2 regions of the Pseudoalteromonas sp. GB43 genome follow, and region 2 is predicted to be linked to the other one. Evidence: riboswitches for the same ligand, from Rfam matches in the RefSeq annotation. Region 2 holds a riboswitch; the other holds the start of a gene.
What was found. A riboswitch is a leader RNA that binds a small molecule or an ion and turns the genes downstream of it on or off. The one in region 2 is predicted to bind lysine.
Positions count from the first base shown of each region.

Region 1: it holds a riboswitch for lysine, as region 2 does, so the genes downstream of both, dapA (4-hydroxy-tetrahydrodipicolinate synthase) here and lysC (lysine-sensitive aspartokinase 3) in region 2, are expected to answer to the same signal.

Region 1 covers NZ_JBPCHJ010000001.1:2,106,638-2,117,723, reverse strand. Annotated here, with positions in the region: partial or broken gene acnB (bifunctional aconitate hydratase 2/2-methylisocitrate dehydratase) at 1-667, opposite strand, end outside; gene ACRWSG_RS10155 (OmpA family protein) at 964-2,034, opposite strand; gene ACRWSG_RS10150 (OmpA family protein) at 2,484-3,545, opposite strand; partial or broken gene ACRWSG_RS10145 (protein adenylyltransferase SelO) at 3,875-5,286, opposite strand; gene ACRWSG_RS10140 (DNA-3-methyladenine glycosylase I) at 5,295-5,990, opposite strand; lysine riboswitch at 6,174-6,370, shown strand; gene dapA (4-hydroxy-tetrahydrodipicolinate synthase) at 6,508-7,392, shown strand; gene ACRWSG_RS10130 (2,3,4,5-tetrahydropyridine-2,6-dicarboxylate N-succinyltransferase) at 7,407-8,147, shown strand; gene ACRWSG_RS10125 (PLP-dependent decarboxylase) at 8,147-9,352, shown strand; partial or broken gene ACRWSG_RS10120 (succinylglutamate desuccinylase/aspartoacylase family protein) at 9,358-10,474, shown strand; partial or broken gene ACRWSG_RS10115 (phospholipase A) at 10,661-11,086, shown strand, end outside.
Region 2 covers NZ_JBPCHJ010000001.1:348,138-359,223, forward strand. Annotated here, with positions in the region: gene ACRWSG_RS01610 (2-hydroxyacid dehydrogenase) at 1-256, shown strand, start outside; gene ACRWSG_RS01615 (hypothetical protein) at 296-757, opposite strand; gene ACRWSG_RS01620 (SMI1/KNR4 family protein) at 968-1,417, opposite strand; gene ACRWSG_RS01625 (sodium-dependent transporter) at 1,485-2,810, opposite strand; gene ACRWSG_RS01630 (4'-phosphopantetheinyl transferase family protein) at 2,958-3,695, shown strand; partial or broken gene lysC (lysine-sensitive aspartokinase 3) at 3,672-5,050, opposite strand; lysine riboswitch at 5,132-5,304, opposite strand; gene nhaD (sodium:proton antiporter NhaD) at 5,393-6,643, opposite strand; gene ACRWSG_RS01645 (hypothetical protein) at 6,792-8,066, shown strand; gene ACRWSG_RS01650 (condensin complex protein MksE) at 8,069-8,614, shown strand; gene ACRWSG_RS01655 (AAA family ATPase) at 8,614-11,086, shown strand, end outside.

The DNA.
Region 1 (11,086 bases), 1.8 Mb from region 2:
GTTGTGAGATTGGACCAACTTCACCTGGTTTTTCAGGATTGATACCATCACGTTCGTTCTTCAGCATTGCTAAAGCGTGCAGTGGAATATCAGGGCGAGACCATGCATCTGGTGCAGGAGAAAGGTCATCTGTATTTGTTTCGCCAGTTACTTTGAATACGGTAACTGAGATTTTTTCAGCAACTGCAGGCTTGTTCACAAACCACTCAGCATTTGCCCAAGATTCGATTACTTGCTTAGCAAATTCGTTACCCGCTTTCGCTTTTTCTTCTACATCATAAAAAGCATCAAACATTAATAATGTGTTTGATAAACCTTTAACAACGATTGGCGCTAACGCTTCGTCATCTAAAAGGTCAATCATAGGCGCGATGTTGTAACCACCTAGCATAGTACCAAGTAGCTCAGCTGCTTTTTCTTTTGATACAAGTGGAGAGCTCGCTTCACCTTTTGCAACTGCAGCCAAGAAACCTGCTTTGATGTAAGCAGCATCATCAACACCTGGTGGTACACGGTTAACTAGAAGATCAACGATAAACTCTTCTTCACCTGCCGGTGGATTTTTGATTAATTCAATAAGATCAGCCGTTTGCTGAGCATCTAATGGCGCTGGTACGATACCTAACGCGGCACGTTCTTCTACGTGTTTACGATATTCTTGTAGCACAATATTGCCCTCTTGGTGACGTGAAAGTACTCGGTAGTATTAAGCTAAATACCAATTAAGACCCAGTACTTATAGTATTCTGACAGTTAATTATAAAGCTTTTAAGTATAGATGAAAATCCATGCGGTAAGTAAGGAGTTTAATAGTCACTATAAATATCATGAATAGTACTAGAAAAAAACGCTATTCAAATGAATATTTATTAAGAATCATTCCTATCTAACCAATTCCTAGTACTTAGAAAAGAAAAAACCCAGCACTAGGCTGGGTTTTTAAAATTTGCGTAAAGAGTTAGATTAACGCTCTACTTTAACACGTTCAATGACAGTTACTTTCGCTTCAACACGACGGTTTTCGGCGTGAGCTTCTGGTGTGTTAGCTGGGTTTTTAAGACGCTCTTCACCCATACCAACAGTAGTTAGACGCATTGGATCAATGCCATCTTCGATTAGTTTCTTAGCAACCGCATCAGCACGTTTCTTAGATAACCACTTATTGTAGTCAGCTTTACCTACTGATGAAGAGTGGTTTTCAAGCACTACGTCAGTACCTGGGTGCTCTTTTAAGAATGCTGCTGCAGCATCAATATCATCTAGGTATTGTTGAGATACTTTAGATGTGTTGTTAGGGAACGTGATTAGTAAGCTCTTAGTTACTTCACGATCTTCATATAGCGTACAACCAGTGCCATCAACAGCGTCAGTCATTGGTGTATTTGCACATTGATCGTCTGCATCAGGGATATTATCGCCATCGCTATCTACTGGTTCTACAGCAACAGGAACAACCGTAGGAGCAGGCTCTACAGGCTCAGCTGGCGCGCTTTGAGCACCGAAGATGTAGCTAAGACCTAATTTAGCACCCACATCTGTATAACCACGATCTAGGCCTTGGTATAAAGACGTTTCTGCATTAAATGCGAAATGCTCTGTAAAGTAGTGTTGATAACCTGCACCCACATTAGCAAACATTAAATCTTCATCAACCGCATCAAGATTTTTTAAACCAAAAATACCGTAGAAAGGACCACCACCAAAGTGGTAAAGACCATCAATACCGTAACGCTTACCACTTTCTGAACCACTCATCGACGTACCGTCGTTTAATTCAGCTTTCCAGTCAAAATCCATATCAGCGTATTCTAGACGCGCACTCCAGTAATCACTGAAGCGGTAACCTAACTCTAGACCCCAGCCTGTTGAATCATCAACATCAAGACCGCCTGGTGCGTAGTCACGAACATTTTCCCATGAATTATCATAGTAATCGCCAAACGCACCAATATAAAAACCTTGCTTTTCAGCAGCGAAGCTAGAAGCACTTGTTGCAGCAAGAGCTAAAGCTATAGTTAGTGATTTTAGTTTCATGTTTCCTTCCCTTCCATTTAAGTAACTAAAGGCTGTGTAGCCTAAACTCTGTCAAGATAGATGATGAGTAATTAATCCAAACTTAATAAACTAAAACTACAATAAATTTGTTAATTTCAAAACACCACCTAAAAAAGTGACGTTTAGCACCGTCGAAATGCCATAGAATGGCATACCAAATTAACAGTGCTCAAAAAAACTCTAATTTACCTAGTGATAATTACACGAGATAACAATAAGAACATAGTACAATAATCACCCATTTGCTGCGATGATTCAAATCAATATAAGTGTACCTTATTTTTATACCATGCCGTATACCTTTAAGAGTATCGCGTTTATTAAAAAAGTAAATGCGTTTTTAAGGTATAAAAAAAGCTGAACCATAAAAATAGTTCAGCTTTAATCTCAAGATTATTAATAAATTACAATAAGCTAATAGTAATCTATTACTTACGCATAACCTTTACACGTTCAACCGTACTAATTTGTGCTTCAACACGACGATTTTCTGCATGCGCTTCAAGCGTATATGCTTTGTTCTTCAGGCGTTCTTCACCATAACCAACCGTAGAGATTCTATCTGATGAGATACCGTCTTTAACTAACTCTTCAGCTACATCTTTAGCACGTTTTTCAGAAAGCTTCATGTTGTAATCCGCATCACCAACTGCTGATGCATGACCTTCAAGAACAACTGATGTGCCTTCGTTTTCTTTCATAAATGCTGCAACATCAGCAATATCGCTGAAGTATTTATTTGGTACTTCTGCAACATCATGCGGGAAAGTAACTAGTAAAGTGATTGTTGCCTCTTTTTCTTCATAAAGAGTACAGCCCTTGCTATCTACCGCATCAGTCATTGGTGTATTTGCGCATTGGTCATCAGCGTCCATTACGCCATCGTTATCGCTATCTGTAGGTCCACTTACTACAGGAGCTGGCTCAACAGGAGCCGCAGAGCTGCTTTGATCACCAAAGATATAGCTTAAACCTAACTTAGCACCCACATCGGTATAACCACGATCAAGGCCTTGGTACAAAGAAGTTTCGGCATTGAAAGCAAAGTTATCTGTGAAGTAGTGTTGGTAGCCAGCACCAACGTTTGCAAACATTAAATCCTCATCAACAGCATCAAGGTTTTTCAAACCAAAAATACCGTAAAATGGGCCACCACCGAAGTGATATAAACCATCAATACCGTAGCGCTTACCACTTTCAGAACCGCTCATCGATGTGCCATCGTTTAGTTCAGCGGTCCAGTCAAAATCCATATCAGCATATTCTAAGCGAGCACTCCAGTAATCGCTAAAGCGATAACCCAGCTCTAAACCCCAGCCTGTTGAATCATCAACATCAAGGCCGCCTGGTGCGTAATCGCGAACATTTTCCCATGAATTATCATAGTAATCGCCAAATGCGCCGATATAAAAACCTTGTTTCTCAGCAGCAAATGTTGAAGCACTAGTTGCAGCAAGTGCCAAAGCTATAGTCAGTGATTTCAGTTTCATTGTTTCCTTCCCATTTTCATAATAAAGCTCGTAAGAGCTCGTATTTTTTGAGTAATCAAAACTTTAACAATACAAAAAACGATTAGTTACTTTGCATTGACATTCAACTTATTAATTAATCCATAACTATTAAGGTACTAATAATAGCCTAGCCTAATTTCGTAGATAAGCGATTAAATGTATGACCAAACCAGCTTCGAATACCGTATGAGATCATCTTTTAAAGCAATAGATTAGCCTAAAATCTATAATACCACCGCCTATTAGAGCGCTCAATCAGCATACAGTTAAATTCAATAAATAGGAATTTTCCTAGTTAATTTAAATGACTAGGTCCCACAAAAAGTTTGATAATTTTTATCATAATCTTTTGGGATTGAAGCCATTCAAAGTGACGCTCATCGTAAACATATGGATCGTTAAATGCTTCTAAAAAGGCGTCTTTTAATGAACTTTCTCCCGATGCTTCGTATTCCGCTAGGATCATTTCAATAGTATGATTACGTGGAATGACTGCAGGATTAACAGCGCGCATAGTTTCATAACTTTTAGACGAAATCCTCACGTTCCACTTTTTATGCCACTCTTTTAAACTAGTTGGAATTGCGAAATCCGCAAGTAAAGATTCAGTCAGAGCATTGAAAGTATTAGTATAATCGAGCTGATGTTGCTTCATTAAACCTAGCAACTCTGAAACTAAAGCATGATCGCCTTCGTGCTGACCAGCTAATCCTAATTTCTGCTGCCACATAGTATTAAATGCATCATTAAATTTAGCTACAAAGCCATTTACAACCGGTGAGAGTTGTTCGACGGCACTCTCTTGATCAGCAAGTAACGGAATTAAGCTTTCAGCCAAGCGTGCAATATTCCAATTAGCAATATTCGGTTGATTTCCAAATGCATAACGCCCTTGATGGTCAATCGAACTAAATACCGTGTCTAGGTCAAACTGATTCATCATCGCACAAGGGCCATAGTCAATGGTTTCACCACTAATCAAGGTATTATCTGTGTTCATCACACCGTGTATAAAGCCAATTCGCATCCAACTGATAACCAGCTCTATTTGCTTATCGAGTACAGCAGTTAAAAACTCAATATAACGCTGCTCACCCGTACTGCTAATGCCTGGGTAGTGGCAGCTAATTGCGTAATCAACGAGCTTCTCTAGCCCTTCTATATCACCTTGTGTAGCTAAGTATTGAAATGAACCAACACGGATGTGACTTTTAGCTAGGCGAGTAACAACTGCCCCCGGGCGTGGTGGCTGACGATATACCGTTTCGCCAGTTGTAACCACAGCTAAACAGCGCGTAGTTGCGATGCCAAGCGCATGAAGTGCCTCACTCATAATGTACTCTCGAACAGCTGGACCAATGGCACAGCGACCATCACCACCGCGCGAGAACACTGTTGCTCCAGCGCCTTTTAGCTGCAAGTCCCACAATGTGCCATCTTTATCTGCAATAGCACCAAGTAAATGCGCTCTACCATCACCAAGACGCGGTGAAAAATGACCAAATTGATGACCTGAGTAACCAAGAGCAACCGGCGCAACGTCGTTATCTATCGTTGAACCAGATAGCAATTTAGCTAAAAATTCGCTGTCGTGTTTAATTGCGAAATTATCAGCTAGCTTGTCATTAAATAGCAGTAATTGCGGCTCGGCAACGGCGCTCGGCATATCCTTGATAGCAAGTAGTTCACTAATATCTGTGTATCGAGTTTGCAGTTTCATAACTGTCCTTAACGTGTTGCGACACCCACACGATTATCGCCTACACCATAGGCCACTAGTTGGCTTAGTGCCTGCAGGCTGTAACCGCTTTGCTGTTGTAATTCGTTGAAAAAACCTTGCGCTGCTTGCAGTGACTTTTTAGTTTGTAAGCCGCCATCTATCAACTCATGGGCACGCAAATAGGCTTCTACATACCGAGAAAGTAAAAAAGTATCTTTACCAAGCGCTCGTAAAGCGTATGGGCCAGTATTTCCCCCTAAACGCGCACCATGCTTTTTAAGATAAGCCCACAAACCAATAATATTGTCAGTAGGCCAATCTGCAATAAATTGGCTAAAGCTGCCATGCTTCTCAGCAACTTCGTGGATCATGTACGCATTTTCTGGGATCGTTTGTACTTTTTTAAAATTACGAACAATTCGCTCATCACTGGCTTTTTGCTCGAGCATATCTGGCGGCATCATCAACAATTTTTCTACACTGAAATCCCAAAACACATCACGAAAACCAGCCCATTTATTATTGATAACAGACCAATAAAAACCGCTTTGAAAGACTTTACGCGTGAACTCTTCTAACCATAAATCGTCATGCATTTTAGCAATATCAGCATCGTCGAGCGGGTTTGATAACAGTGCTTGCAGCATTTCTTCACTGCCCTTTCGAGATACGGCTCGTTGATAAATATCGTTAAATTTTTCCATCATTTTTCCAATTGATTTGGTTAGCGCTAAGTGTACGTAAAAACACGGTTATACGTAACCATGTTGCAAATTCGGTCACTAAAAAACAAATTCCTCGCCTTGACACCTAGACGGCTAAAATGCTTTAATCGCTGCAAATACCCTATTTAAGTATGTTGGCTTTAACCTTTAAAGCGAGCATAAAGGGCTGGAAGAGGTGCGTTATTCAGGTAGCGTATGGGAAGAGCACAGACTCTGTTGATCATACGTGAGGGGAATTAACGCCGAGAAGTAACACCGTTTGTGAGGTGCTTATTTCGGGCGACTGGGCTGAATCCCAGCGACTGTCACCAACAATAGCAAAGTGCTATTGATTAGTTTGGTGGAGAGCTTCTGGTCTTAGTATAATAAGGCCGTCGCGTCTTTATTATTTTAAGCCCATTCGCTCTTCGAATTATACCTTGTTCGAACGACGACATGCGGCTCCATTCAAATGTTCCCGCATAAACTCTTCGAATACCTTATAAGTTCGTGAGAGATGATCAACAATTTTGATTTAAACGACTATCCATTATGGACAGCGCTTGTCACGCCATTTTCTGAATCTGGCGAGGTCGATTACACGGCCCTTGAACAACTGGTCGCTGAGCAGCAAGATGCAAATAACGGCATTTTATTACTTGGCAGTACCGGTGAAGGACTGGCGCTTTCACTCAAAGAGCAACAAGCCATCGTTGAGCATGTTTGCCAATTAGCACCGAGTGTACCACTCATGGTTGCTGTGGGCGGCATGAACCTCAAGCAACAAGTTGCTTGGGTTGAATACTGCAACCAACTACCTATTCATGGCTATCTATTGGGCTCACCTCTGTATGCAAAACCTGGGGTAGTTGGCCAAACACATTGGTTTGAAAGCCTTCTTGATGCAAGTAATCACCCATGTATGCTGTATAACGTACCTGGACGCAGTGCAGTTGAGATTTCACCGCAGGTGATCAAAAACCTTGCTGACCACAAAAATCTTTGGGCTTTAAAAGAAGCCAGTGGCGACATTAGCAAATTTGAAGGCTTTAGAACGGCATCGCCAACACTGGCCATATTTAGTGGCGATGATGCTCTTATGCCGTATTTTGCTCAAGCAGGAGCAAAAGGTTTAGTTTCGGTTGCCGCGAATGCTTGGCCGAGTCAAACCCATGAGTTTGTTAAACGCAGTTTAAGTGGTCAATACCCAAATCTATTCACCGATTGGTCGCAAGCGATTCAAAGTTTATTCGCTGTGGCAAATCCAATCCCCGTAAAAGTACTGATGCACCTGCAAGGTAAAATAAATACCCCGCATTTACGTCCGCCGCTTACGCATTTAGAGCTTGAGCAAACAGACAGCATCACCCACGCAAACAACACAATTTTATCTTGGAACTAAAAACAGGTTTTATCATGAGCTGGTTAGAATTATTAAACAACTTAGAATCAGGCGCAGTTCGCGCGGCAACACAGGACGAGAACGGCAACTGGCACGCCAATGTTGAAGTTAAACAAGGCATTTTAGAAGCCTTTAAAAATGGCACAAACACTGAGTTCCCGGGTGGTTTTGTTGATAAGCACAACTTAGCTCCACAAGGCTTTGCAGCCGATGCTGGCGTGCGTATGGTACCAGGTGGTAGCAGTGTTCGTCGTGGCGCACACGTTGCTAAAGGCACCATTATCATGCCACCAGCATATGTAAATATTGGCGCGTTCATCGACGAAGGCACGATGGTCGACAGCCACGCATTAGTGGGTTCATGCGCACAAGTGGGTAAAAATGTTCATCTAAGTGCAGCAGTACAATTAGGTGGTGTGCTTGAGCCAATTGGTGCCAGCCCTGTGGTTATTGAAGATGACGCATTCATCGGTGCAGGCTGCGTTATTGTTGAAGGTGTGGTTGTGAAAAAAGGTGCTGTACTTGCGCCGGGTGTACGTTTATCGGCAACCATTCCTGTTTACGATTGCGTTAATGAGCGCCAGCTAGACAAAGGTGAAGCCATCCCAGAAAACGCGATTGTGATCCCAGGCTCTCGCCCAGCTTCAAATGCATGGGCTCGTGAACAAGGTCTTAGCATGTCGTGTGCATTGATCGTGAAATACCGTGATGAACAAAGCGATGCATCATTACTGTTAGAAGAGGTTTTACGTTAATGAGCTTTTTGAGCACGCATATCAAGCAAGCGGTTGAGCAAGTTTCAGCGCATCTTGATACGCCATTTTTTATCTATGATTTAGATAAATTAACTGCACATTTAAATCAACTGACTGCGCAAACCGATGTGAAACTTTGGTATGCCGTTAAGGCCAACCCGTTGTCTCGCATTATTCAATGTTTAGACAGCGCAGGATTTAACTTTGATGTTGCAAGTAAAGGTGAACTTGAGCAAGTACTTGCCCAAGGCATCGATAGCGAGCGCGTGCTCAACACTGGGCCTGCAAAGAGCCCTAAACAAATTTCACATTTTATTGCTCGCGGCGTACGTACTTTTGTCGCCGAGAGCATTAACCAAGTGCGCTGGTTAAACGAACAAGCAACAAAAGCAAATTGTCAGCTGCAAGTTCTATTGCGTGTTCAACTTCGTTGGCCAGACAGCGAAAAGAATCCACTTGGCGGCGATAGTCTTACTCCTTTTGGTTTGGGCTGCGATGAGTGGCAAGCACTCACTGCAAGTGATTACCCTGCTCTTAGCTTTGATGGTCTGCATATTTTCCAATGGGGCAATATGCTGAGCACTGACAAGCTCGCCGAGCTATGGCGCGCGATGATTGCGCCACTGCAACAGCTAGCACGCTCATTAAACATTAATCTTAATATTCTCGATTTAGGGGGTGGCTTAGGCATTCCTTATACTCAAAGTGCTAACCGACTCGATTGGTCTGCACTTATTGAGACTTTGGCTAGCATTAAAGCAGATGCCGGTGTCAAAGAGCTTTGGATGGAACTTGGCCGCTATGCGGTGGGCGAATGCGGCCATTACGCAACGCCAGTTGTTGAGCGTAAAGTAAATTACAATCAACAGCAGGTGATTTTATCAGGCGGTATTAACCATTTACTTCGCCCAGCTGTGACAAGCCAAGATTTCCCTGCGGCCTTACTTCGCGAATCGACGGCTGAGCCTGCGGCAATGACTTTATACGGCCCGCTTTGCACCGCCCTTGATTGCTTAGGTGAACACCAATTAGCGAGCGATTTAAATGAGCAAGACTGGTTGGTATTCAGCCAATGTGGCGCGTATGGCTTTACCGAAAGTATGCCGTACTTTTTATGCCACGAATTAGCGGCTGAATACATCCTTGAACAAGGCAATATTGAGTGCATTCGTAGCGCTGAAGATGCCAGTTATTATTTAAGGTAATCGCCATGAGTAAAGAATTAATCAGCCAAGAGAATATTGTGGTTGGCGAGATTGCCAACGGCCTACCTCTGACAATCCCAGTGTATCGCTTAAAAGGGGATGGCACAGGCCCAAACGTGTATATACAAGCCAATATGCACGGCGCTGAAGTACAAGGTAATGCAGTAATTTATCAATTGCTTGAGCAGCTAAAATCACTCAAGCTGCGTGGCGATATTACCCTAGTGCCTTATGCCAACCCTATTGGTTGCAATCAAAAATCAGGTGAGTTTACTTTAGGTCGCTTCGATCCAATTACGGGCACCAACTGGAACCGCATGTACCGCTTTAATAAAGCGTTACCGTCACAGATTGCTGAACAGCACAAAGACTGTGATGATGCGACCCTTAAAGCGGCGTTTAAACAGGCACTCGTAGCTGACATCGATAGTCAATTAACAGGCCCTGATTACAGCCTAACAACGGGTAAGCGTATTGCCCTTAACTTGCAAAAGCTTGCCCATCAGGCAGATATTGTTTTAGACCTTCACACTGAATATCTCGAGTAAGCACTTATATTGCCCTGAATACGCCAAAGACAGCGCAAGCTACTTCAACATCGAGCATGTGTTACTGATCCCAAGTGATTTTGATGGCGCGATGGATGAAGCGAGTTTCTGCCCATGGTGGTCACTGTCTGAAGAGCTTGCCAAACAAGGCCGTGAATTTGCTGTTCAAGTCGAAGCATTCACTGTTGAACTTGGTAGCCAAGAAAAAATCGATTTAAGTGCGGCACTTGAAGATGCAAATAGCATTTTAAGTTACCTCAATCAAAAAGAGGTATTAGTTGATGCTGCGTATCATCCTAAAGCGATGACACGCTATGCCTGCATGCTTGAAGATTATGTAGCTTACTATGCACCTATGGGTGGCATGGTTGAATACCTTGCCCCACTGGGCGGCCATATTAAAGCTGGTGAGCCTATCGCCCATATTTTAAGAATGGAGCGCTACCTTTCTGAGCAGCCGCTACAAACATTAAGTTTTGATAAAGACGCCATTGCTATTTTGCATTTTGCTTCAGCAAGCGTGAATCAAGGTACCGAACTTTATAAGTTTTTTACCAATGTATTTGAGCTATAAGCTCATCCCTTCTCATTGCGTGAGAGTCAACGGCTTATGCTCTTAGGCCGTTACAGCAGGGCTCCAAGCTTAGCTTGGGGCTCTCTATTTACCTAAAATTTCAACAATTCAGTACAAGTTCACGGTTACTTATGTAAAAATCGTTATAATTATACCTACTTACAAGTCTACTGAAAGGGAACTGCAATGGGATGGCGCATTTGGCTGGCAGCCGCTGGCTTATTTTCTGTACCTGTATTTGCTCAAACTGAACAACCACAAACTAACGAACAAGATGATGCACTAGAACTCGTAAAGCAGTGTATTTTGAACGAAGCTATTGGCGGTGACGGCAAGCAAACACTCGAAGAACTTCGTAAAAAGTGCTCTGATTTAGATGAAAGCAAAAAGCTCACCGCTTTAGACAAACGTAAAGCGCGTGAAGAAGTGAGCAAGAAAAACCGTAATGTGATCACCCCACATAAGCGTAACTATATTTTACCGCTTTCTTACGTATCTAATCCGAATGAGCGCCCTTTTGATGGCCTAAAAGACCTCGCTGAAGAAGTCGATGGCGAGCCACTTGATAATCTTGAAGTAAAATATCAATTATCAATCAAAGTGCCTATCTTC
Region 2 (11,086 bases):
AGCACTTAAGTCTAAAAAGCTCGGACACCTAGGCCTTGATGTGTACGAACAAGAGTCAGAGTTATTCTTTAAAGATCACCGTGAAGAAATCATGCAAGACGATATTTTTTCACGCCTTATTAGTTTTCCAAATGTGTTAGTGACAGGCCACCAAGGCTTCTTCACCCAAGAAGCACTGAGCGAAATAGCCTGCACCACATTACAAAGTGCCAATGAAATAAGCCAAGGCTTAGCATTAACTAACGAAGTTATTTAAGAAATGGCCTTGATACTTCTCATCAGGCCGTTAAGCTCATCAATGCTCGTTTAACCTTTCATTGTTATCGAGCATTTTTACTGGTAATTGGTGATCAACCAAAAAGTCGTAAAATCGTAAATCTTCAATTAGATCGGAAGATGCTAGCTCGAAATCTTGGTAAGTTAGGTTTTTATAACTAAACCTCACTGTATGTTCGAACCTTTTAGTTTGTGAGTAAAGAATTTCAGTTACTTCGGAAATATCTATTTTAACACCTAATAATAGTAACTTTTCACCGTCTATTGACACCTCAACTGAATTTTTTGGCTCTATCATCCAATAATCTACAATGATAGAAATGATGCAACATACAACTATAAAGCCGAGCTGCATAAAAAATGGTTTTTCTGCAAATTCAGTTAAATAATAAGCAAACATACCACCAAATAACAATCTGTATAAAAAGCTGTTGAGCAATTTAAAGCTAACCTTCTTCCTTTTTCTTCTAAACACTTGCAAAGCTAACCATCCTTTATTAACTTATTGATTTTATGGTATTTTAATAAAATTATGTTTCATTACTTTTGAGATAACTCTTTGAGTGCATCTATGAAGTGTGTATGGTTGTATGAATAACTGCCATCTTCCTCTTCAACAAGCGAAGGGCTATTTAGTAATTCAGTGAGGAGCACTAAGAAATCATCAAGTGACTTTGCAAAAACACACTTATCATCTTCGTCTCGGCCAAAATTGATAATTTGACCTTTCGTTCCTGTCGTAATTTGGATCAAAGTCCACCCCTATAAAATTACCTCCTCCATCTCCAAGTAGAGGTAACCATTTAGTATTCGCATATTCAATTTTTATAGCGCTAGGTGTTAGGGATGAACAACTCTCATTTAACCCTTCTAATCCTTGGTCAATAATCTCTCGCCAAACATTTAACTCATGAATAATTTTTTCTGTACTTAATAATGAAAGGCCAAAAACGAAACCAGCCTTAGTGCGGAATTGACCATTACAATTTGCATATATTGATACAAAAGATTGAGGTAAAGTATTTCCAACCAAATCTGCAATTTTATTTAATGACTCAACATTCGACTCATTATTAATAACATCTATCAGAGCTGGAAACTTTGATTCTATTTTTTCTCTTAAAACAATCCATTCGTTCATAATATATCCTTATTTTAAATGACTTTACTTAAGATGGTCTGATTGAGTAAATGTGAGTATTAGTTTTTTATTTCAACAACGCCACGTTCACAAATACCGCCGTCATTAATAACGGACAGACAAAGCGAATGTACTGGGCAAACCAATAATGAGGGCCGCTCGATACTTGATGCAATTTATTACCACGCTGCCATAACCAGCCTACAGTAATGAAATAGAACAGTCCCATTAAAGGTAATTGGTACTGTGTAAGCACCATAATGACTAAACCAAATAACCAGTCAAAGTTTAAGATAATCAGTGATGAGGCAATAAACACGATTAGGGTTACAAATAAGGTCGCTTTTTTGCGCTCAATACTGTGATTCTCAACTAAAAATGCCACTGGAATTTCAGTCGATGAAATAGTTGACGTCACTGAGGCAATCGACATTAATACAAAAAATAATAAGCCAACGAGTAAACCCACTTGGTCCATTGTGCTAAACAGTTCAGGTAAAATCGCAAAAATTAACTGCCCTTCACCAACCAATTTACCACCGCTAAATACCTCTACACCGTTATGTTGAGCAACAAAAATAGCGGGAATAATCAATAAACCCGCTAAAAAGGCTACACCAGTATCAAGCAGTGCCACGGTTCCAGTTAGTTTTGGCAGGTTAGCATCTGGTTTTAAATATGAGCCGTAAACCATCATACAACCAACACCTAACGACAATGAAAAGAATGCTTGCCCCATTGCTGCAATAATTAAGTTTGCATCAAGAATTTGACTAAAATCTGGCACTAAGTAAGCAGCAAAACCATCCATCGCACCATCTAGGGTCGCGATATAAGCAATTAACGCCACTAATAACACTAGCAATAATGGCATTAAGCGACGTGACCAAGTTTCGATACCTGATTTAACGCCTTTTAAAATAATACTCGCAGTAAGAATAAGCATCAGTGGCGTAAACACAAAATTGCGCGCCATGGAGTCACTGTGTAAAAAGTTACTTAGCTCAGTAAAACCAAAGAAGCTTGCGACTGGCTCCAGCGCATAAGCGAGCATCCACCCTGCAACTATCGAATAAAAGCTCAGCATCACAACCGCACCAAAGAGGCCAATATAGCCAGCTGCAGCGCCCACTTTAGGTGCAGTGTCTTGCCATGCGTTAGATAATGCTTTTACTGGATTTGCTTGCGCTTGGTGGCCTAAGTACAGCTCAGTATAAAGAGCTGGAAGCGCTAATAAGAAAATAACAATGAAGTAAACGAGTAAAAATGCACCGCCGCCATGGTTTGCCGCTTGTGTTGGAAAGCCCCAAATATTACCTAAACCTACCGCCGCGCCAGAAGCTGCTAAAACGAAACCTAATCGACTTTGAAAGCCGTCACGAACTTGTGCCATACATCTACAAATCTGTTATTATTTTTCCTCATTAAACCATAATTACAGTCAACTGCGTAAACTATTTGCGTTTGTTCATGCCTATAAAAGTGCATTTGCTGTAAAAATAAACAAAACTAAATTCAAGCCCCGTGTAAGCGTTAAACCATGAGCAGTCACTACTTTTCGAACACTCTTATCATCGAGCAACAACGCCAAACAACGGCCAAAAAAATCATGCTTATGGATGCAACATGTATTGATGTTGCAAGTTTACCCCTTGATAAATTACTCAGTGAGTTTGAATTAAGCGTACTTGAAAAACGCAAAGTGCCAAGTGCCAAGCAAGAGTACTTAGCAACTCGCCTAACGTTAAAGTATTTGTATCAACATGCTTACCCTCATGACGATTTAGCGCTCAGTGAAATATCGAGCCAGTTTGATGACAAAGACAGCAAGCTAAAATTACATACCCCGGTTAGAGAACCTGTGTGGGCTTGTTTATCACATTCAAATGGTTTAATTGGCGCTGCTCTTAACCCAAAACAGCAGCTATTTGGTTTTGATATTGAACAAAGCAGTAAACCTCGCCCTTTTATCAAACTCGCAAAGCATTTTTATCATCAAGATGAGGTTGACTTAATTAGCCGTTTTGATGCTCCCTATGAACAGGCACAGTGCTTTTTTAGAATTTGGACATTAAAAGAAGCGCTTGCCAAAGCAAGTGCTCAGCCTATTGCGAAACTACTTGCCCCTAATGTATTTGAAGAATTGAGCAAACATAATTTCAGCGCGAGTAGTAACTCTATTGAAGGTTTTGATATAAGTGTTGTGGCACAAAAAAGCACTGACTGGCAGTGCTCTTTTATTAATTTTAACGACCTACGCCGCGACTTGGCTTTCTAATAGTCGGCTGTGAATAGCCTGCACGACTTCATCTGACTCGCTTTGCTCAACTAAGAAGCACAGGTTATGTTTACTTGCACCGTGGCAAATTAAACGAATATTAAAATCACTCAATACCTGCATTAAATTCATTTCTTGCTGACGTAATTGAATCTCAGAACCAATTAAAGCCACCAGCGTTAAGTTATTCTCAACCGACACATGACAAAACTCAGAAAGCTTATCTAAACAAGCTTGATCAAGCTCAGGGCGTGATGCATTTGGTGCGTTATCTAAAGTGATTGCAACACTGATCTCGGAGGTAGTAACCAAATCAACCGAAATATTAAACTCACTTAAAATGGTGAAAACACGCGCTAAGAAACCACTCGCTAGGAGCATTTCTGGGCTTTTAACCGTTAACAGAATTTGGTTTTTACGCTGTGTTACGGCACGAATACCTGGTTGCTGAGATTTTTCTTTTTCAATCCATGTACCACCTAACTGTGGTTCACGGCTTGAACCAACAAACACACTAATATGGCTACGGCTTGCAGGTAAAATGGTTGCAGGGTGCAGTACTTTTGCACCAAACGTTGCCATTTCTGCCGCTTCATCAAAGCTTAAGCGTGCAATTGGGCTTGCTTTAGCGCATAAACGCGGATCAGTACTGAAAATACCAACTACATCGGTCCAAATATGCACGCTTTTTGCGTTAATTGCTTCAGCGAGTAATGCAGCACTATAATCTGAACCACCACGCATAAAGTGGTCGTTTGATTGTGCTCATTGCTACCAATAAAACCTTGGGTTACCACAACATGGTCATCAAGTAGCGGCACTAAATGCTCTTTAGCAGCCGCAGCGGTTGCTGCAACATTTGGGGTAGCTTTAGCAAATTGGCTATCTGTTTTTAGCACTTTACGTACATCAAAACGAACCGAATCAAGACCTTGCCCGCGTAATACTTGAGTAAATAAATACGATGATAAACGCTCGCCAAAGCTCAGTAGTTCATCTTGATCTGCTACTGACTGAGCCCCGTCTGATGCTAGCTTTTGAAAAGCCTTAAGCGTTTCATTAAAGCCATGTGCTAAATCAGCATCCAGTGACAGCTCTGCCAAGATAGCTTCTTGAATGGCGACAACGCCAGTAATGTGCTCGTCACGCTCAGCCGCACTCAAATCAGCTTTACACAATGCAACTAAATGGTTTGTCACGCCTGCACTGGCACTCACAGCAACTATACGTACTTGATTATCAGCACAAATGATTTCAGCGCAGCGGCTCATAGCATCAAAGTTAGCTACACTGGTGCCACCAAATTTTGCAACAACGTAATCTGATTTTGTGTTGGCGGCTAATTGGGTATTCATGTCGTCTCCTTTTGTGGAAAACTATCCACAGTAATTCAAGAAGAACTCGGCAAGGGGGTGCTTTGAAAATAAAGAGTAGTCCATGCCAGAAGCTCTCCACCTAGTTTGGTGACAGTTTTGAGGATTCAGCCCCATAAACCGAAAAATAACCGTGACGTCCGGTTAATTTTCTCGGCGAGTACTTCCCTCATTAATGGTCATCGGCGTTCGTCACCTCACATTAATTACCTAAGTATCGCACCTCTTCTGAATGTTAAGTTAACACCTGGTTAAAATAACAAAGCCTGCTGTTAAAAGCAGGCTTTGAAAGTTAACGTTTAGACGTCTAGCTGTCAAGTTGTTTTATGAAATTAAACTGCCCGCTAAGTGCGAACCGTAATAACCAACGGTATAAGCAATTAATAAATAAACCGACATTTTAAGATAGCTCATAAAGGTCAGTGCCTTAACCTTACTCATGGCAATAATACCTGCCGCAGAGCCGATTATAAGCATTGAGCCACCCACCCCAGTTGCGTAAGTAAACGACAGCCATTGCTGAGGGCTCATCACAATATCAGCTTTTAAAAGTGCTGCAGTGAGAGGTACGTTATCTACCGCCGCTGATAATAGCCCCATCAAGTAGTTGGCATATTCCGGTGCCATCAACTCATATAAGTGAGTAAATTTAGCAAGCATGCCAACTTCTTTTAATGCACCAACCAGCAATAGCACACCAACGAAGAACAATAAGGTGTCGTATTCAATTTCACGAATATAATCGATGATTTTTTTGTTAACGTCTTTTTTGCGCATTAAGAATTGCGCAACCAAAAACATCAAAGATAAACCAAATAAAAAGGTCAATAACGGCGGCACACTATAAAGCACACTCAAAGTTAACGTGGCAATAATCGTCGAGAAGAAGATAACCGCAATGGTAATATCTGTCTTTTCGATACGACGGGCTGCTTGCTTTTCAAACACAACATTACCCGACATACCCACCGACAACATTGCCGCGAGCAGTGCAACACTTGTCAGTGCAGGGGCAATTAATAATAGTAGATTAGCAATGGTGACTTTTTCGTCTAAGAAAATCATCAAGGTTGTCACATCACCGGTGATCAACGACACCCCACCCGAGTTAACACTAAATACAATTAAGGTCGCATATTTTATTAATTTTTTAGGATCTAACTTAAGTGACATCACCACCGCAAGCGAGATTAAAGTTGCCGTTATGTTGTCTGAAATAGATGAAAATAAAAACGCAAAACCACCAATCAGAAACATCAGCTTTCGTTCACTGATTTGATTTGGCATAATTTTATGAACAATATTCTGGATAAAACCTTTAGAGTTTAAATACGCTACAAAGGTCATCGCAGCCATTAAAAATAGCCACAAAGTCGCGATTTCTAATATGTTGTGATCCAGTTGATGTTGTATGGTTTCTGGGCTTTGCCCATGAATTGGAGAGATAAATAAGATAATCCAGCATAAAGTGCCAAAAAAAAGCGTCGTTTTGGCCTTGTTTACATGGATAATATCCTCTATAACGATAAGCAAAAATGCCACCGCTATCAGGGTTAGGATAAGTGGGGTTACCATGGTGTTTGAACAACCTTTATAATAATGTAAAAATTGTAAGTCGAGTGTTTCGGCGCGGATTCTAGCAGCATAGAAAGCATAAAACTATTCTCAATTACATAATTTACTACTAATCGCCAACACCAAAGTCTGAATTTACTGGAGCCTTATGATCCCAGCTAAAAAGTTATTAAATACCCTTACTGAACATTGGGGGGTGTTAGAACTGCTATTTAAACGTTTTAAGATGGCTGATTTCAGCTTGAAAGACGTACAAAATGCGATAAAACAAAAGCAGCCTTCATGGTCAAACGAACGCATTTATAAAGAAACAAATCGTTTATTGAATCAAGATATTATCATTCCACTGGCAAAATCATCACAGTTAGAAATAAACCGCGCGATCGCCGATTTTGCGACTTTCTTGCTACAAGAAGAGCACTTAGGTCTTGCTCAAGAGATTAGCGTGCTCGTTGATGACTTAGCTCGCCTTGGTAATCGCCTTGCTAAAGCGGGTGAAATTGAAGATTACGACGAGCTTCGCCGCTTTAGCCGCATTATGGATGATCGGGTACGCAAAATAATGAAATTGTTTGCCCACAATGAAAACGCAATTTTAAATATTGTTGAGCAAGCAAAAGCAGACAACGCGGTGCAATCACTGCAAAAACGCTATCAGGCTGTAATTGAAGCGTTCGATGAATACATCGAGCCTATGCTGGAAATGGTTGATATTCGAGGTGACTTCCACGCTTGCTTTAATACCATCGAAGCGCAAATTAGCGCGCAAATACAGCAAATTGACCGCCTTGGTAAGTCATACCAAGACAAACGCATGCTTGAACAATTACGTACTCGTATTCTAGAAATGCATTTAGTTGGCCGTGAAAGTTTACGTAAAAGCGCCGATATGTTGATGCCACTGCGTGAAGAGTTACGCCGTAACAACCTAATTACGCGTCAAGCGGCTAAAGTGCTTGGTTTAGTGCGTAAAAATGGCGTCGATAACATGTTAAGTGCAGTACAGCCTAACTTTGTCTCAGACGCGCAACGTTTTTCACTTGGTCAGCAACGTCATATTGTGGCCTATATGGCAGGCTTAGTTGACTTTGAGCACGATGAATATCAACTACCTGAACATGATGATGTGCCCGCCTACCAAAGCCCACATATTCCTGATTACAACGACGTTAAAACACAATTTAGAAAACGCTTTAAAAAAGCCAGCAAAAAAGCTCAGCCGCTGCTTAGTTTCTTAGATGAAAGTTACCCAGATTTAGAAGCTGACGAAATGCTGTTCTTGTATCAAAAATTGATTAGCGATGGCGACCTTGAAATCAGCCAAAGCCAAGAGAAAGTAAAAATAAAAATTGCCCAGCAACACTTCTCTCTTTATCCATTTAACTCATCGATTGCTGACGATAAAAAAGCAACAGAGCAATAACCATGACAGATATTAATTTAGATGATTTAACGCATCTGCAAGCTATTAATAAAAAGCTCACATCAGGCTACCACATTAGCGAACAAGACACGCTGATGTGGCAAGAGCTTGATCAACACATTGATGCTTATCGCGCGTTATTTAACGCCCTTGGCCATGACCTGCAACACGATAGCCGTGGCTTTTACTATTTTGGTAGCGACGAAAGCACCCCAAATATGGGTAAAATTTCGCGTGCCATCGCACTGACTATCTACATCTTGATTGAGCACTATGCCAATACCGGTAAAGATCCAATGCGTGCCTTGTTTGACGAAGTAAACGACCTTGAACTAATGCAAACCTTAGTGCAAATCAACAAGCATTTGTTTGATCAATTAGAAATCTTCTCAGGCTCAGATTTACGCAAAGACGTTTACCTACGTATGGTGCGTTTAGGTCTGGCTCGCGAAGTAGAAAATGGCTTTATGCTGCAAGCACCTATTTATCGTTATATCGATGCATTGATGGAAGTAAACGAAGAAACCTACCTAGGAGATGACGAATAATGCAAAGCCAAAGCCTTTACGGACTCAGCAAACTTGCGCTTTTAAATACCGCAGGCTATGCAAAATGCGTGATCCCACTGGATAAAAGTAGCTCTATTTGTGCACCGAATAATACCGGTAAAAGCTCGGTAATTAATGCCCTGCAATTTCCACTGATTAATGATTTGCGTTTAACAGAATGGGATGGCCACGATTTAGACGAAACCCGAAAATTCTACTTTTCGTCAGATCAATCCTATATTTTACTCGAAGCTGACCTGCCTAATGGTCCTGTGGTGATTGGTGTTGCCGGCCTAGGTAAAATAGCCGGTTACGCGCATCAGTTTTTTTGCTACCCAGGTAAGTTGAACCTTGAACACTACACGCAAGGCAAAACTATTGTAAAATTCACCAAGCTTTTTAATCACTTAAAAGAGCAAGGTTTCAATCCAATTGAATTAAAAGCGCAAGAGCTAAACGCCCTACTCACTGGCGGCGCAACCCCATTTGATGGCGATATCAACTTAAAGATGATCCCCCTCAATAACGTGCAAGACTCAGCGATTTACAAAGAAATTTTCCGCCGTATCCTTAACTTGCATAAGTTAGGTGCCAGTGATGTTAAACGCTTTATGCTACGTGTATTTGAGCGCCATATGTCAAACTCACGGGTTGATTTTTATGAAGTATGGCGACGTTCATTTGATAAAGTGAATCGCGCTAAACGTGAATTAAAAGCCCTTGAGTCAATGCAAGAGCCAATTGCAGCTCTTGAATCTATGCTTGAAAACCAAACGGTTTTAAAAGGTAAGCTTGCTGCCTATGCGCCAAAAATTGACCAAGCACTGATTGACTTTGAAACCTATCAACAAGAGCAACTCTCTGAGCTAAATATTGCCCTTGAAGATATCGAACACGAAAAGCACGAGTTCGAACAAAAGCAGCAGCTGTATATTCAGCAATCCCGTGATATTGAACGTAAACAAACTCAAATTGAACAATGGTTTTTAGACTATCGAGCGCTTAAATCTGAGTTTGAATTGGTTAATAAAGCCACCCTAAAAGTAAGCCTTACGCAGCTTAAACAAGATTATGAATCGCTATCGCATTCATTAAGCAGTGCCCAAGGTCAAAGCTTACACACGCTTGATTACCGTATTAGCGAAACACAAAAGCAAATTAAGAGCTTAAAATTACAGCTGAAGAACCTTGAGTTCAATTTATTCACCCGTATGCGTGAAGATTTATCTTTGAAAGAAGTTGAAGAGATTTCGCGTATTCTGAACCCAGATATCTTATCGTTTGCCACCACCAGCAATGGTGATGTTGAGATCACAGACGAAGATGCCTTTGGGGAGTTCTTAGAGCAGTTATCGGCTAACGTGAAAGGCGGTGTACTGACTCTGCCAGGTGCGACGATTAAACTTAAAAAGCTAAGCCCAGTGCAAATGCAAACTGGCGAAAATAAAGAGCAATTAACTGCGCAACTTGCTGCTCTTGAAAACTCACTGAAAGAGTTTAAACAACAGCGCGAAGTCGCCGCAAATGTCGCCGAAAAGCAAAAAGAAAAAGATGCCTTGTATGATGAGTTAATGGCCTCAGAAGAAGCATTAAAACGTTTTGAACAATTTGAAGTGATGCAGCAATCTGTCGATGCACAAACCCTGCTAAAAGAGCAGTTAAATGCAGAACGCGAACAAGTTGACGACTACCTGCAAGACATTCAAAAAAATAGTGGCTCAATCAGCGATTGTCGTTCGATTATCAAATCGAAAAAAGATCTGCTTGCCCGCCAAGCTGACCGTTTACGCCAAGTTAAATCTGAACGTATCGATCACACGCTTGATTTTTACTCAGGCAAAGTCACTCCATATATGATTGAAATCAGTATTGATTTTGATAACTTAAGTGACCTCATTCATCACTTTAACAAAGACTGCCAAGAGCTACGTAACTTTGATATCAACGTACGTAACACCTATATGCATATTTATAATGCGGGTATTACTAAATTTGATAACGAAAACGATGAGTTTACTAAATACGAAAAGCTTATTAGCGCGTTTCATAACATCGATAACGAGCGCGATGCGGTTGAACGTCAAGGTCCAGTTGCGTTAACCGAAGTAGCCGCCACCATTAAGGGCTTGCGCGAAGACTTAGACCGCCTACGCCGGGAAATGAACAGCTTTAATAAAGGCATTAGTCAGCATCGGATCTCTAACCTTCAAGCATTCAAAATTAATGTTATTCCGCGCAAGATGTTAGTTGATAGCATTGATACTATTATTAGTACCTCAAATCAGTTTGAGCAAGGCGATACCCTAGACCTATTAAGCCAAGAGCCTTATAGCGAGTCTGCGGTAAACGAAGCGAAAGATCATTTGATTAAGCTTGCCTCTGAAAAAGCCGGTTTAACACTGACCGACTTATTTGATATTCGTTTTGAAGTAGTAAACCGTGCTGGTGAAACTGAGCACTTCGAAAAAATTG